Regions from separate parts of the Flintibacter sp. HCN-6482 genome, predicted to be linked through region 1. Evidence: riboswitches for the same ligand, from Rfam matches in the RefSeq annotation. Region 1 holds a riboswitch; the other holds the start of a gene.
The links. A riboswitch is a leader RNA that binds a small molecule or an ion and turns the genes downstream of it on or off. The one in region 1 is predicted to bind ZMP and ZTP.

Region 1 (6,732 bases):
GCAAGGGCCTTTGACCTGGCTCCCGCTGCTCCGTATCAGCAGGTCAAGGCCCTTCAGGCCGCCTTTGATCCCACGATTATGAAATTTTCCAACGAATACTATGATGTGCTGGGACTGGAGTATCCAGAGTGACAGGACAGGGATAAGGAAACGGGCTTTGCAGGGACAAGATCTTCCAGCATCGAAGTTCTATCTGCCTTCCTGATTTTGACTTTTTATGCTAACAGATACCGTGCGGCACGGTTAACTGGACCGTTGCCGCACGGCTCTTTTATCTTTCACTTTGATTTAAATCTAATTTTGACTGTTTTTTTAGTAGGCTGGAAAAGGCGGCGCCCCGGCTCTGAGTGGAATAGATGAAAACCGCGGCTGGGACGGGGAGGCCCTGTGTACTTGAAGCAAAAACGGTAAACGGACCCCATCTTCAAAAGGGACGGCCCTTGGGCCGTCCCTTAAAATTTTTTGGGAGATTCTCAACATTTTCCCCAGCCAGATTGTGTGATAAGCAGAGAGACAAAAAGGGAGGTGTCTTGTTTGGAACATAGCCAGAGCGGGGAGAAGATGGCCGCCCTCTACCGCCGATATGTGACCATGGTCTATCAGATCTGTCTGATGCTGATGAAAAATGTACCCGACGCAGAGGACGCCACCCAGACGGTCTTTCGAAAAGCGATGGAGCATGAGGGCCTCTTCCGTGATCCGGAGCATGAAAAGGCCTGGCTTATCGTTACCGCCCGGAACGAGTGCAAAAACCAGCTCAAGCACTGGTGGAGGACAAAGAGGGCGGGAGAAGAGATACTTCAGAACCTGACCTGGGAGCAGCCGTCGGACGGGGAGCTGTGGGATCTGATCCTTACCCTACCGGAGAAATACCGGATGGTGCTGTATCTCCACTACTACCAGGGTTACACCGCGCTGGAAACAGCGGAGATCTTGGGGAAGAACCCATCCACCATTCGTACCTGGCTGGTTCAGGCGAGATGGAAACTGAAAGAAATTTTGGAGGTGGAAGAGTATGGACGAGGATAAGCTCAAGCGGGTGTTTGACCAGATAAAACCCACTCAAGAGCAGGAACGGGTTATGCTGGACCGCCTCCTGACAGGGCAGAAGGAGGTCAAACCTGTGAGTCGAATGAAGAAGATGCCCGCTGTACTGGTGGCCGCTGCCGTGCTCCTGCTGGCCTGTGCCTTTACAGTGGCTACGGGGTTGGATCAGAAATTTGCGGCGCTGTTTGGGGCAGGGGAGCAGGAGGCAAGGCTGATCAAAGACGGTGTGGTGCAGGTGGATCAAAGACACACCTATGAAAATGGATGGACGGTTGAAGTGGAACAAATGCTGGTGGACCGGTATACCTTGGCGGTCCTACTGGACGTGATCGCCCCAGAGGAGACTGCCTTATGGGGAGAGGATTATTCTATTCTGGCAACTTCCGATATTGAGCCTGAGTCGGAAGAGAATGGCGTGGGCGGCTGGGTGTCCGGCTCCATTGTTTTACCAGATGATGATCCGGGTGACCATCACATCTCGATTTTGTGGTATCGGGGACCGACCACCTATCTTCAGGCAGATGCTCAGACATTTCTGGGTGGGGAATTTACGATTACTCCGTTGCGCTTGGTTGAAAAGACCACCTTTGAGAACTTGGCTGACTTTTCTCAGGAGCGGCATGACTTTTGTGTGAAACTGCCTGACCAGGACAGCGGACGACAATATGAGGCCGGGCTTCCCATTCAGGTGGGAGAAGACAATATGGTCCTGCAGTCGCTGTATGTTTCGCCCATCAGTGTTGCCTTTATGATTCAAGGAGAGGAAAACGATTTCCGTATGTGGGGGCCAGCGGCGTTTTCCGAAATACAAAGTACTACCGTTCTGAATCTGTTGGACGGCCAAACCGCATCTGTGGGCCGCGCAGTGAGCCAGAGCTATAATCCAGATACTGGGATGGGAGAATTTGTGTTCCAACTGAATCAGATTGTGGACCCGGATGAGGTGACATCCCTTACCATCTTAGGCCAGACCTTCTCTCTGGGAGGGCTGCTCCCGGTGGAGGAATAAAAACCTTGGCAATTCTGGCAAAAGGGGGTACAATGGTCTTACTAACAAACAAAGGAGGTTTCCCAATGTCTGACTGTCTGTTTTGTAAGATCGCGGAGGGGCAGATCCCGTCCAACAAAGTCTACGAGGACGAGGTATGCTTTGCCTTCCATGACATCGATCCCCAGGCGCCCACCCACTTTTTGGTTATCCCCAAGGCCCATATCGGATCTGTGGCCGAGGTGACAGAGGACAACGCCGCCGTAGTGGCCCATATTTTCGCAGTCATCTCCAAAGTGACCAAGGAGCTGGGCCTGGACAGCTACCGTGTGGTGTCCAATATTGGGGAGCAGGCGGGCCAGTCTGTCCCCCATCTCCATTTCCATGTTCTGTCTGGCCGGGATATGACCTGGCCTCCAGGCTGAGGAAGAAGGGGATGGTACCGAATGATCCCGCCATCCTCCTCAGCTTCCTGAATACCCGGCTTAGGGATGACGGCTGCACCCTGGAGGAGCTGTGCGCGCAGCTGGATGTAGAGCAGAGCGGGGTGGAGGATAAGCTGGCTGCCATAGGCTACACCTACCATAGAGAGCGCAACCAATTCCTTTGATAGAGGAGGTCGGAAAAAAGGGTTGACAAGAGAGTTAGGATGTGCTAACCTATACGTGGTTAGAGAGAGCTAACTCTCATCCTCCTTACACCTCCCTACTTTCACTTTTCCTGACTGAGGGCGCGCTCTGACCACCAGACGCTTGGGCGGGGCAGGCAATACCGCCGGGCAGACCGGGGCCGTGGATCATTCCACGGCTCCGGTTTTTCTTTCTGTATCAGAAAAAGGAAGATACCCCTTTCCATACTGGGTGAACTGTGATATAATCCTCATAGCTTTTTAGTTATGGGGTGTGCTGTTTATGTTCGTCAAGAATCCGGAATATTTTATGGCCATCGTCAAGGAGCGGAGCATCTCCAAAGCGGCGGAGCGGCTCTATCTCTCCCAACCCTATCTCAGCCAGTATCTGGCCAAGCTGGAGTCCAATCTGGGGGCCGTGTTGCTGGACCGTTCCCACTCGCCCCTGAAGCTGACGCCGGCAGGGGAGGTGTTCCATGCCTATCTGGAGCGCCAGAGTTATTTGGACCGGCAGCTGGTCAGCGACCTGCGGGATCTGCAGAACGAGAAGCGGCCTGTCCTCCACATCGGCGTATCCCCTTGGCGCGGCTCCACCCTTCTGCCCGATGTGCTGCCCCTGTTCACCAAGCAATACTCCGACGTCCAGGTGGTCCTCCATGAGGCGCCGGTGCCCGAACTGGGGGATCTGGCAGCGGGCAGTGTCACGGACTTCTGCATCATGCACATCCCTGGGGATCTGACGGAGCTGACCTATGAACTGGTCATGCGGGAGCATATCTTCCTTTTGGCCCACCGGGACCACCCCCTGGTCCGGGGGCTCACCAGTACCTACGACGACCCCATACCCTTCCCCGACCTGCGGCAGCTGGAGCGGGAGCGTATCGTGATGCTGCCCCCGGACTGGCGGCTGTCCAAGCTGCTCCACAATACCTTCTCCGTCCATAACGTGGAGCCCCAGAATATTTTGGTGACCACCAACAACACCACAGCCATCAATCTGGTGGCGGAAAACATGGGCTTCGCCTTTTTACAGGAGAGCGGCATCTCTCGCACCCCATATCTGGACCGGCTGGCCTGCTTTACCATCGGAGAGCCGCCACTGACCTGCCCCATGGCGGTGGTCTACAAGAAAAATGGATTCCTGTCACCGGCGGCCAGAACGTTTATCGACCTGATCAAGGAGTATTACAGCCGCTTTGACCGTCCCGCCAACCTTTGAACAAATATCGGGCCTGATTTTCAGCAAAAGGGACGGAGAGAAACCACACCGCCCCCCTTGACGAGGGAGGAGGCCTATGCTAAACTGAATCCAAGCCCTGCGACTGACGGAAGTGGAGTGACCACGTGGAACAGGGCCCGGCGTGTGAAACGCCATATTGCCGACCGTCTGGGCGCACTATTGCTTAGTGCGCCCTTTTATTTTTGCGGGCGCAACAGGAAGGAGTTATGGAAGATGAAGACTGACATCGAGATCGCCCAGGCCGCGGAGATGCTTCCAATTGGCCAGGTGGCCCACAAGGCGGGGGTCAGCGAGGAACTGCTGGAATACTATGGGCGCTATAAGGCTAAAATCGACATCACCCCCCTGCGGGACAAGGCCCGGAAGGGCAAGCTGATCCTGGTCACCGCTATCAATCCGACCCCCGCCGGAGAGGGCAAGACCACCACCTCCGTTGGGCTGGCTGACGCGCTGAAAAAGCTGGACAAGAACGTAATCCTGGCCCTGCGGGAGCCCTCCCTTGGCCCTGTGTTCGGCGTCAAGGGCGGCGCCGCCGGTGGTGGTTACGCCCAGGTGGTGCCTATGGAGGATATCAACCTCCACTTCACCGGCGACTTCCACGCTATCGGAGCGGCCAATAACCTTCTGGCCGCCATGTTGGACAACCATATCCAGCAGGGTAACGAACTGGGCATCGACGTGAAGAAGATCACCTGGCGCCGCTGTGTGGATATGAACGACCGGCAGTTGCGAAATATCGTGGACGGTCTGGGCGGCCGGATGCAGGGCGTCCCGCGAGAGGACGGCTTTGATATCACGGTGGCCAGCGAGATCATGGCGGTCCTGTGTCTGGCCACCGGCCTGAAGGATTTGAAGGAGCGGCTGGCTCGTATCATCGTGGGCTACACCTATGACGACCGGCCGGTGACCGCCGCCGACCTGAAGGCCCAGGGAGCCATGGCCGCCCTGCTGAAGGACGCCATCAAGCCCAATCTGGTCCAGACGCTGGAGAACACTCCCGCCTTTGTCCACGGCGGCCCCTTTGCCAACATCGCCCACGGCTGCAACTCCGTCTCCGCCACTGACACCGCCCTGAAGCTGGCCGACTATGTGGTCACCGAGGCGGGCTTCGGAGCTGACCTGGGTGCGGAGAAGTTTCTGGACATCAAATGCCGGGCCGCCGGACTGACCCCGGACGCGGTGGTCATCGTGGCCACGGTCAAGGCGCTGAAGTACAACGGCGGTGTGCCCAAGGCCCAGTTGGGAGAGGAAAACCTGGAGGCGTTGGAGCGGGGCCTGCCCAACCTGCTCAAGCATGTGGAGAATATCACCCAGGTCTTCGGTTTGCCCTGTGTGGTGGCCATCAACCGCTTTGTCAACGACACCGACAGAGAACTGGACCTGATCCGCTCCAAGTGTAAAGAACTGGGGGTCAATGTGGCCTTGTCCGAAGTGTGGGGCAGAGGGGGCGAGGGCGGTATCCAACTGGCCCAGGAGGTGCTCCGCCTGTGTGAGCAGCCCAAGAAGTTTACCTACGCCTATGAGTTAGATCAGCCTTTAAAGAGCAAGATCGAGGCTGTGGTGAAAAAGATATATGGGGGCGTGGGCGTGAGCTATTCCGATGCCGCATCCAAGGAGCTGGAGCGGCTGGAGAGGATGGGCATGGGCGGCCTGCCCGTGTGCATGGCCAAGACCCAGTATTCCCTCACCGATGACCAGACCAGGCTGGGCCGCCCCGAGGGCTTTACCATTACGGTGTCCAAGGTGAAGGTGTCCGCGGGCGCCGGCTTTGTGGTGGTCCAGACTGGGGATATTATGACTATGCCCGGCCTGCCCAAGGTACCCTCCGCGGAAAAGATCGACGTGGATGAGAACGGAGTAATCTCCGGCCTGTTCTGAGGGGGGCACATGGATAACCATTTCAATTCCCCCGCCCAGGTGACGGCGCTCTACGCCGCCGCTGGGGCGGAGAAGGCCGGAAAGCCAGCCTCTGTCCTGATTCTGCTGGGCATCCTGGCTGGGGCCTTGATCGCCATGGGCAGCGCCGCCACTAACACGGCCTCCTATGGCATCCAGGGCACCTGGACCGCCCGGACGGTGTGTGGCCTGCTGTTCCCCTTCGGGCTGGGAATGGTGATAGCCACCGGGGCGGAGCTCTTTACCGGCAACTGCCTGATCACCATTTCTCTGCTGGATGGGCGCTGCTCCTGGCGGGGGATGTTGCGGAATTGGAGCATCGTCTACCTGTCTAATTTTGCCGGAGCCCTGCTGGTGGCGGCGGGCTGCGCTTGGTTCGGTCAGTTCGACTACTCCGGCGGGCAGTTGGCCCTGTTCACAATGAGAATGGCGGCCGCCAAGTGTGCCATCCCCTTCCAGAATGGGGTGGTGCTGGGCTTCTTCTGTAACCTTCTGGTCTGCCTGGGCGTGGTCATGGCCATGTCGGGCAGGGACACAGCCAGCCGCCTGATGGGGGCATTTCTTCCGGTATGTTACTTTGTCCTGTGCGGCTTTGAGCACTGCGTTGCCAATATGTACTATATTGCCGCTGGCCTTATGGCCAAGATGGTCCCGGCCTATGCCCAACTGGCGGCGGAGGCGGGGCTGGACCTGTCTGGATTGACGGTGGGGGGATTCCTGCTGGGAAACCTGCTCCCCGTCACGATTGGGAACGTCCTTGGCGGCGCGGGGCTGGGCGGCCTGCTGTGGTATTGCTACCGCCCGAAAAGCTGACGGTCTATTGGCATAGAAAACGGCTGTGGGAGATGATCGAGAGACCATCTCCCACAGCCGTTTTTTCGACCGGGCGTGGTCAGCCGGTTTTTTGAACTTTCACAGGTGCTTAGACGACCC
Region 2 (6,732 bases), on a different contig from region 1:
AGCGAATCCAACTCAGGGGAAGAGGGGATCAGGTCTGGTATCATCACAGCGGTCATCCCCGCACTGAGGGCGGAGCGGATACCGTTGGGGGAGTCCTCAACAGCAACCGCCTTGGCCGGAGAGACGCCCAGCCTCTGGCAGGCCGCCCGATAGATCTCCGGGTCCGGCTTGCTCTTGGATACCTGGTCCCCGGTCACAACGGCCTGGAAGTATCGGCCCAGACCGGAGTGCTCCAACCGGTACATGGTCCGGTCGTAATAGGTGGAGGTTGCCAACGCCAAGGGCATCTTCCGTGATTGAAGAAACTCCAGAACCTCACGGGCGCCCTCCTTGACCGGGACGCCCTCCCGCTCCATCCGCTCGGTGGCTAACCGGGAGCGGAGCTCCATAAAGGGCTCGTGAGGAAAGTCGGGCCCCAAGAGCCGGGGCAGAAGGGCCAGCACATCCCCGCGGCCCCGGCCCACTACCTCTGGATAGCAGTCTGCCGCCTGAGGGCAACCCATCTGCCGGCCGGCTTCCTCCCAGGCCCAGTAACCCAGACGCTCGGTGTCAAAGAGGGTGCCGTCGGCGTCAAATACTACGCCCTCCAATTCTTTCTTGTTCATACCTTCCCGATATCGGTGCGGAAGTGCATATCCCGGAAGGATATGGGCTTGGCCGCCTCATAGGCCCTAGAGATGGCCTCCTCCAGATTGGACCCGGTGGTGGTGACCCCCAGTACACGGCCGCCCGCGGTGAGGATCGAGCCGTCCTTGCCAATCTTTGTGCCGGCGTGGAATACGGTGGCCAGCCTGCCCGCCTCATCCAGCCCGGAGATAGGGTAACCGCTCTGGTATTTCACCGGGTAGCCTCCGGAGGCCAGCACCAGACAGCAGGCGGCGCCCTTCTTCCATTTGATTTCGCACCGGTCCAGGGTGCCGTCCACACAGGCCTCGAAGATGTCCAGCAGGTCGCTGTCCAGCATGGACAGGATGGGCTGGGTCTCCGGGTCGCCAAACCGGGCATTGTACTCTACCACTCTGGGGCCGTCCTTGGTGAGCATTAGGCCGAAGTAGATGACCCCCTTAAAGGGACGCCCTTCCGCCTTCATAGCAGCCACAGTGGGCAGAAAAATCTTGTCCATGCACTCCTTCGCAATCTCCGGGGTGTACTTGGGAGAGGGACAGAAGGCGCCCATGCCCCCGGTGTTGGGTCCCTGGTTTCCGTCATAGGCCCGTTTGTGGTCCTGGCTGGACAGCATGGGGACCAGGTGCTCCCCGTCACAGAAGGCCAGCACAGTCACCTCAGGGCCTACCATACACTCCTCGATGACCACAGTGGAGCCGGAGTCACCGAACTTTCTGCCCTCCATCATGTCTCGGACGGCGGCCTCGGCCTCCTCCACAGTGGCGGCCACCACTACCCCCTTGCCCAGAGCCAGGCCGTCGGCCTTGACTACGATGGGAGCCCCCTGCGCCCGAATATAGGACAGGGCGTTGTCTAAGTCGGTAAAGGTCTCATATTTGGCGGTGGGGATGTGGTACTTCTTCATTAGCCCTTTGGAAAAGGCCTTGCTGGCCTCGATGATGGCGGCGTTGGCACGGGGGCCAAAGGCGCGGATGCCCGCCGCCTCCAGGGCGTCTACCATACCCAGGGCCAGGGGGTCATCCGGGGCCACCATGACAAAGTCCATGGCGTTCTCCCTGGCCCATTGGACCATGCCCTCCACATCGGTGGCTTTGATGGGGACACACTTGGCCACCTGGGCGATGCCACCGTTGCCGGGGGCGCAGTATAACTCCGTGACCCTAGGGCTCTGGGCCAGCTTCCAGCAGATGGCGTGCTCACGCCCGCCTCCGCCGACGACTAAAACTTTCATAATATGCTCCTTTCATACGGGCGGCCATAGACCATCCAGTTTAGCGGAGTTTCTACCAAAGGCAGAAAGGATATTAATGCTGCCCGAAGGCGAATTTATTTTGCCGCAGGACACTATGCCCCCTGGCCGTGTGGCGGTAAAAAGCATCTTTTTCATTGAAAAGGCAAGGGGGGTATCGGCGGCGGACCCCTTAAGAACCGCCGCCGTATCCAGAGGGGCAAAGCCCCCACTGAAAGTGCTTAATGGTGGAACAGTCTGATTCCGGTAAATGCCATGACCATGCCGTACTTGTCCGCCGTGGCGATGACCTGATCGTCCCGGATGGAACCGCCGGGCTGGGCAATGTACTGCACGCCGGACTTCCTGGCCCGCTCCACGTTGTCCCCGAAGGGGAAGAAGGCGTCGGAGCCCACGGTGACGCCGGACATCTGGGCGATCCAATCTTTCTTTTCCTGCTCTGTCAACACATCGGGCTTCACTTTGAAGGTGTTCTGCCACACGCCTTCGGCCAGCACGTCGTCGTGCTCGTCGGAGATATAGATGTCGATGGCGTTATCCCGGTCAGGGCGGCGGATGTGGTCTACGAACTGCAGCCCCAAAACCTTGGGGTGCTGACGCAGCCACCAGATATCCGCCTTGTTGCCCGCCAGACGGGTGCAGTGGATGCGGCTCTGCTGGCCGGCACCTACACCGATGGTCATGCCATCCTTGACATAGCACACGGAGTTGGACTGGGTGTACTTCAAAGTGATGAGGGACAGGAGCATATCGTTTTTGGCCTGCTGGGACAGCTCCTTGTTTGCGGTGACCAGGTTAGAGAGCATCTCCTCGCTGATATCCAGGTCGTTATAGCCCTGCTCAAAGGTGATACCGAAAATGTTGCGGCGCTCAATAGGGGCGGGCTGGTACTCCGGGTCGATCTGAACCACATTATAGCTGCCCTTGCGTTTCATTTTCAGGATCTCCAGGGCTTCATCAGTATAGCCGGGGGCGATGACGCCGTCGGACACCTCGGCGGCCAGGAAGCGGGCGGTGTCTCCGTCACACACATCAGACAGGGCGGCCCAGTCCCCGAAGGAGCACAGCCGGTCGGCACCTCGGGCCCGGATATAGGCGCAGGCGATAGGGGACAGGTCCCCTTCTGGAGCGAAATAGATGTGCCGCTCGGTATCGGACAGGGGCAGGCCCAGGGCGGCTCCGGCGGGAGAGACGTGCTTGAAGGAGGCGGCGGCGGGCAGGCCGGTGGCTTTCTTCAGAGCCTTCACCAACTGCCAGGAGTTGAGAGCATCCATAAAGTTGATATAGCCCGGCTTGCCATTGAGCACCTTGAGGGGCAGATCGCCCTGCTCCATAAAGATGCGGGCGGGCTTCTGGTTGGGGTTGCAGCCGTATTTCAGTTCCAGTTCATTCATGTGAGCGTACTTCCTTTCTGGCGGTGTTCAGCCATGCTTGTTGATGATGACGGTCTCCCTGGCGCCGCTGGCCAGGTCGATGTACTGGACGAACAGGGATACTTTATTGTCGTGGTTCAGGTTGGCCCAGAGCTCTTCCGCCCAGGTCTGAGCGTCCGGGGCCTCGATGGCCACCTTCCGGGGCTCGCCCTCGAAGGAGGGCAGAGGGTCCAGGTTCTCCTGATAGGTGTGGATGAAGTGGCCGGTGCCGGCCACAGGGGCGTCGTACTCATAGAAGTAGCGGTGGTTGCAGCTGGGATCACCGTCAGCCGACTTCAGGATGGATAGCTGATAACTGCCGTCGGCCTCCACCACACCAGAGATGCGGGGGGTGTAGTTGGGGGGATCGGGCTCAAAGCAGCGGGTGCGAAGGGCCTCGATATAGCTCTTGCCATCCAGAAGGAACCGCTGGATGGTGTCGGTCTGGTCCCCGTTAGTGACTACGGTGGCCCCGTTTACCACCCTCACAGGATGGTAGATAATGAGAGAGGGGTCCACCATCTTGCTCTCGTCAAATGCCTTGGTGCGGATGCCGTCCTCGGTTTCCTCAAAAACCCGGTTGCGGCTGTTCTCACTGCGGCCCATAATGAAATAGGCGATGGCGGCCTTGCTGTTGTCGGCGGTGCGGCCCAGGACGATGCCGCGGCCAGGATAGGGATGGTTGGAAAGGATCTCCTTCAGATCATGTGTCTTCACAGTATTCCTCCTTTGTTGTAAAAAAAGGGCGCACCAGTTCTGTGAATTGGTGCGCCCAGACGGTCGGCCTTGTATTACGCGATACTCCCCGTGGTCATTTCCACTTACCGTCAGTCATATCGCACAGTTACATTGTAGCAAAAAAGGGTAAGAAAAGCAAATTCATTCTGCGTTCCGCGTTCCGTGTTCTGGATGCTCCAAAACACGGACGGTCCGCCCCTCCACCTTTAGCCGGTCCTGACAGAACAGGGACACGGCTTGGGGGAGCAGCTGCCACTCGCACTGCTCCATGATGCGCCGCTGGAGTACCTCCGGCGTGTCGTCGGGGAGGACCTCCACCGCCTTTTGAGAGACGATGGGGCCGCCATCGCACTCCTCACTGACAAAGTGGACAGTGGCGCCGGACAGCTTGACCCCATACTCCAGGGCCTTCTCATGGACATGGAGGCCGTAGCACCCTGGGCCGGCGAAGGAAGGGATGAGGGCGGGATGGACATTGAGGATGGCGTTGGGGAAGGCGCGGACCATCTCGCCAGTCAGAATGACCATAAAGCCGGCCAATACCACCAGGTCGATATCCAATCCCTTCAGCTTGTCTACCAGGGCCGCAGTCATGGCCTGGCTGGAGGGGTAGTCCTTTCGGGCCGCCACATAGCCGGGGATGCCGGCGGCCTTGGCCCGCTCCAGGGCATAGGCGCTGGGGGTGGAGGAAATGACAGCGGTGATTCGACCGTTGATCAGCTCACCCCGCCCCTGGGCGTCGATGAGGGCCTGGAGATTGGTGCCGCCCCCGGATACCAAAACCGCGATATTTTTCATTTGACTAACTCCACACCGTCGCTGCCAGAAACCACAGAGCCGACCTGATAGGCATTCTCGCCCGCATCCGTCAGAGTGGAGAGAGCCCGCTCCGCCTGAACAGCGGGGATGGCCAGGATCATGCCCAGGCCCATGTTGAAGGTGTTGTACATATCCCGCTCCGGGATGTTTCCCTTCCGCTGGATCAGATCAAAGATGGGCAGCTTGGGGAAGGTCTTGAGATTAATGCGGGCGGTGAGGCCGTCTGTCATCATTCGGGGCACGTTCTCGTAGAACCCGCCGCCGGTAATATGACTGATGGCGTGAATATCTACTCCGGCCTTCAGCAGAGCCTTGACCGCCTTGACATAGATGCGGGTGGGGGCCAACAAAGTCTCGCCCAGGCTCCGGCCGCCCAGCTCCTCCATGGGGGAGGTCAGGTCAGTGTGCTCCACATCCAGAGCCTTGCGGACCAGAGAGAACCCGTTGGAGTGGACGCCGGTGGAGCCAAGTCCGATGAGTACGTCGCCGGTGGATAGGCGCTTGCCGTCAATGATATTTTCCTCGTCCACGATGCCCACAGAGAAGCCGGCCAGGTCATAGTCCTCGTCGGGCATGACGCCGGGGTGTTCAGCGGTCTCGCCGCCCACCAGGGCGCACTCAGACTGGCGGCAGCCCTCGGCGATGCCGGCGACGATCTCGGCAATACGGGCGGGATCATTCCGGCCACAGGCGATGTAGTCCAGGAAAAACAGGGGAGAGGCGCCGCCGCAGATGATGTCGTTGACGCACATAGCCACGCAGTCGATGCCGATGGTGTCGTGCTTGTTCAGCAGCATGGCCAGCCGCAGTTTGGTGCCCACGCCGTCGGTGCCAGACACCAGCACTGGTTTTTTCATGCCGGCCATGTCGGGGGCAAACATACCGCCGAAGCCGCCCAGAGTACCCATGACACCGGGAATATAAGTGGATTCCACCATAGGCTTGATGCGCTGAACAGCCTCATAGCCAGCGGTGACGTCTACGCCGGCGGCGGCATAGGAAGCGGAGTGGGAGTTTTTCATCTTCAGACCTCCAGATCAAATTAGAACTTAAAAGTCAGGAATTGTGGACTGCGCCCCAGACGGAACAGTGGAGTTCAGCCCGGCAGGACCGGAGCCATTCTGACTTCACATTCCGGTTGGGATGGCGTGCTGACGCCTATTCTTTGCCGCTCCAGCAGTAAGTACACACCTTGTCCCGGTCCAGACCGATGGCCTCCAGCAGGCCATCCAGAGACTGGTAGCCGAGAGAGTCAAAACCGAGCTTCTCACAGATGGCCTTGAGCATGCACTGGCCTCGTTCAGTGCGGGCGTCAGAGTACTCCTCCAGGTGGAGCTGGCCCTCGTCCCCCTCCAGCTCCTGGACCGTACGGCGGGCCAACAGGTCCATGTCCGAGTTGCCACGGGAGAAGTTGAGGTATTTGCAGCTGTACATAATGGGGGGGCAGGCGGAGCGCATATGGACCTCCTCCGCCCCGGACTCATAGAGAAATTCCACCGTTTCCCGGAGCTGGGTTCCCCGGACGATGGAGTCGTCCACGAAGAGCAGTTTCTTGCCCTCAATGAGCTCGGGTACCGGAATCTGCTTCATCTTGGCCACCTGATTCCGAACGTCCTGGTTGGTGGGCATAAAGGAACGGGGCCAGGTGGGGGTATACTTGACAAAGGGGCGGGCAAATGGCTTGCCGCTGCGGTTGGCATAGCCGATGGCGTGGGGCACGCCGGAGTCGGGCACACCGGCCACATAGTCCACCTTGGGGAGAAGACCGTGGAGAACCTCATCCCGGGCCATAATCTCGCCATTCTGATAGCGCATGACCTCCACATTTTTCCCCTCATAGTTGGAGTTGGGGTAGCCGTAGTAGGTCCACAAAAAGGCGCAGATCTT

Region 2: another riboswitch for ZMP and ZTP. It lies ahead of WKS99_RS05230 (IMP cyclohydrolase); the one in region 1 lies ahead of WKS99_RS00900 (formate--tetrahydrofolate ligase).

What each region holds. Positions count from the first base shown of each region.
Region 1 covers NZ_JBBKBK010000001.1:186,185-192,916, reverse strand. Annotated here, with positions in the region: gene WKS99_RS00930 (hypothetical protein) at 1-132, shown strand, start outside; gene WKS99_RS00925 (RNA polymerase sigma factor) at 526-1,029, shown strand; gene WKS99_RS00920 (hypothetical protein) at 1,016-2,056, shown strand; gene WKS99_RS00915 (histidine triad nucleotide-binding protein) at 2,122-2,460, shown strand; gene WKS99_RS00910 (DUF4250 domain-containing protein) at 2,472-2,645, shown strand; gene WKS99_RS00905 (LysR family transcriptional regulator) at 2,947-3,882, shown strand; ZMP/ZTP riboswitch at 3,972-4,063, shown strand; gene WKS99_RS00900 (formate--tetrahydrofolate ligase) at 4,117-5,781, shown strand; gene WKS99_RS00895 (formate/nitrite transporter family protein) at 5,791-6,612, shown strand.
Region 2 covers NZ_JBBKBK010000002.1:48,700-55,431, forward strand. Annotated here, with positions in the region: gene WKS99_RS05215 (HAD family hydrolase) at 1-605, opposite strand, end outside; gene purD (phosphoribosylamine--glycine ligase) at 602-1,858, opposite strand; gene WKS99_RS05225 (phosphoribosylaminoimidazolecarboxamide formyltransferase) at 2,098-3,270, opposite strand; gene WKS99_RS05230 (IMP cyclohydrolase) at 3,298-4,005, opposite strand; ZMP/ZTP riboswitch at 4,052-4,133, opposite strand; gene purN (phosphoribosylglycinamide formyltransferase) at 4,168-4,824, opposite strand; gene purM (phosphoribosylformylglycinamidine cyclo-ligase) at 4,821-5,867, opposite strand; gene WKS99_RS05245 (amidophosphoribosyltransferase) at 6,004-6,732, opposite strand, start outside.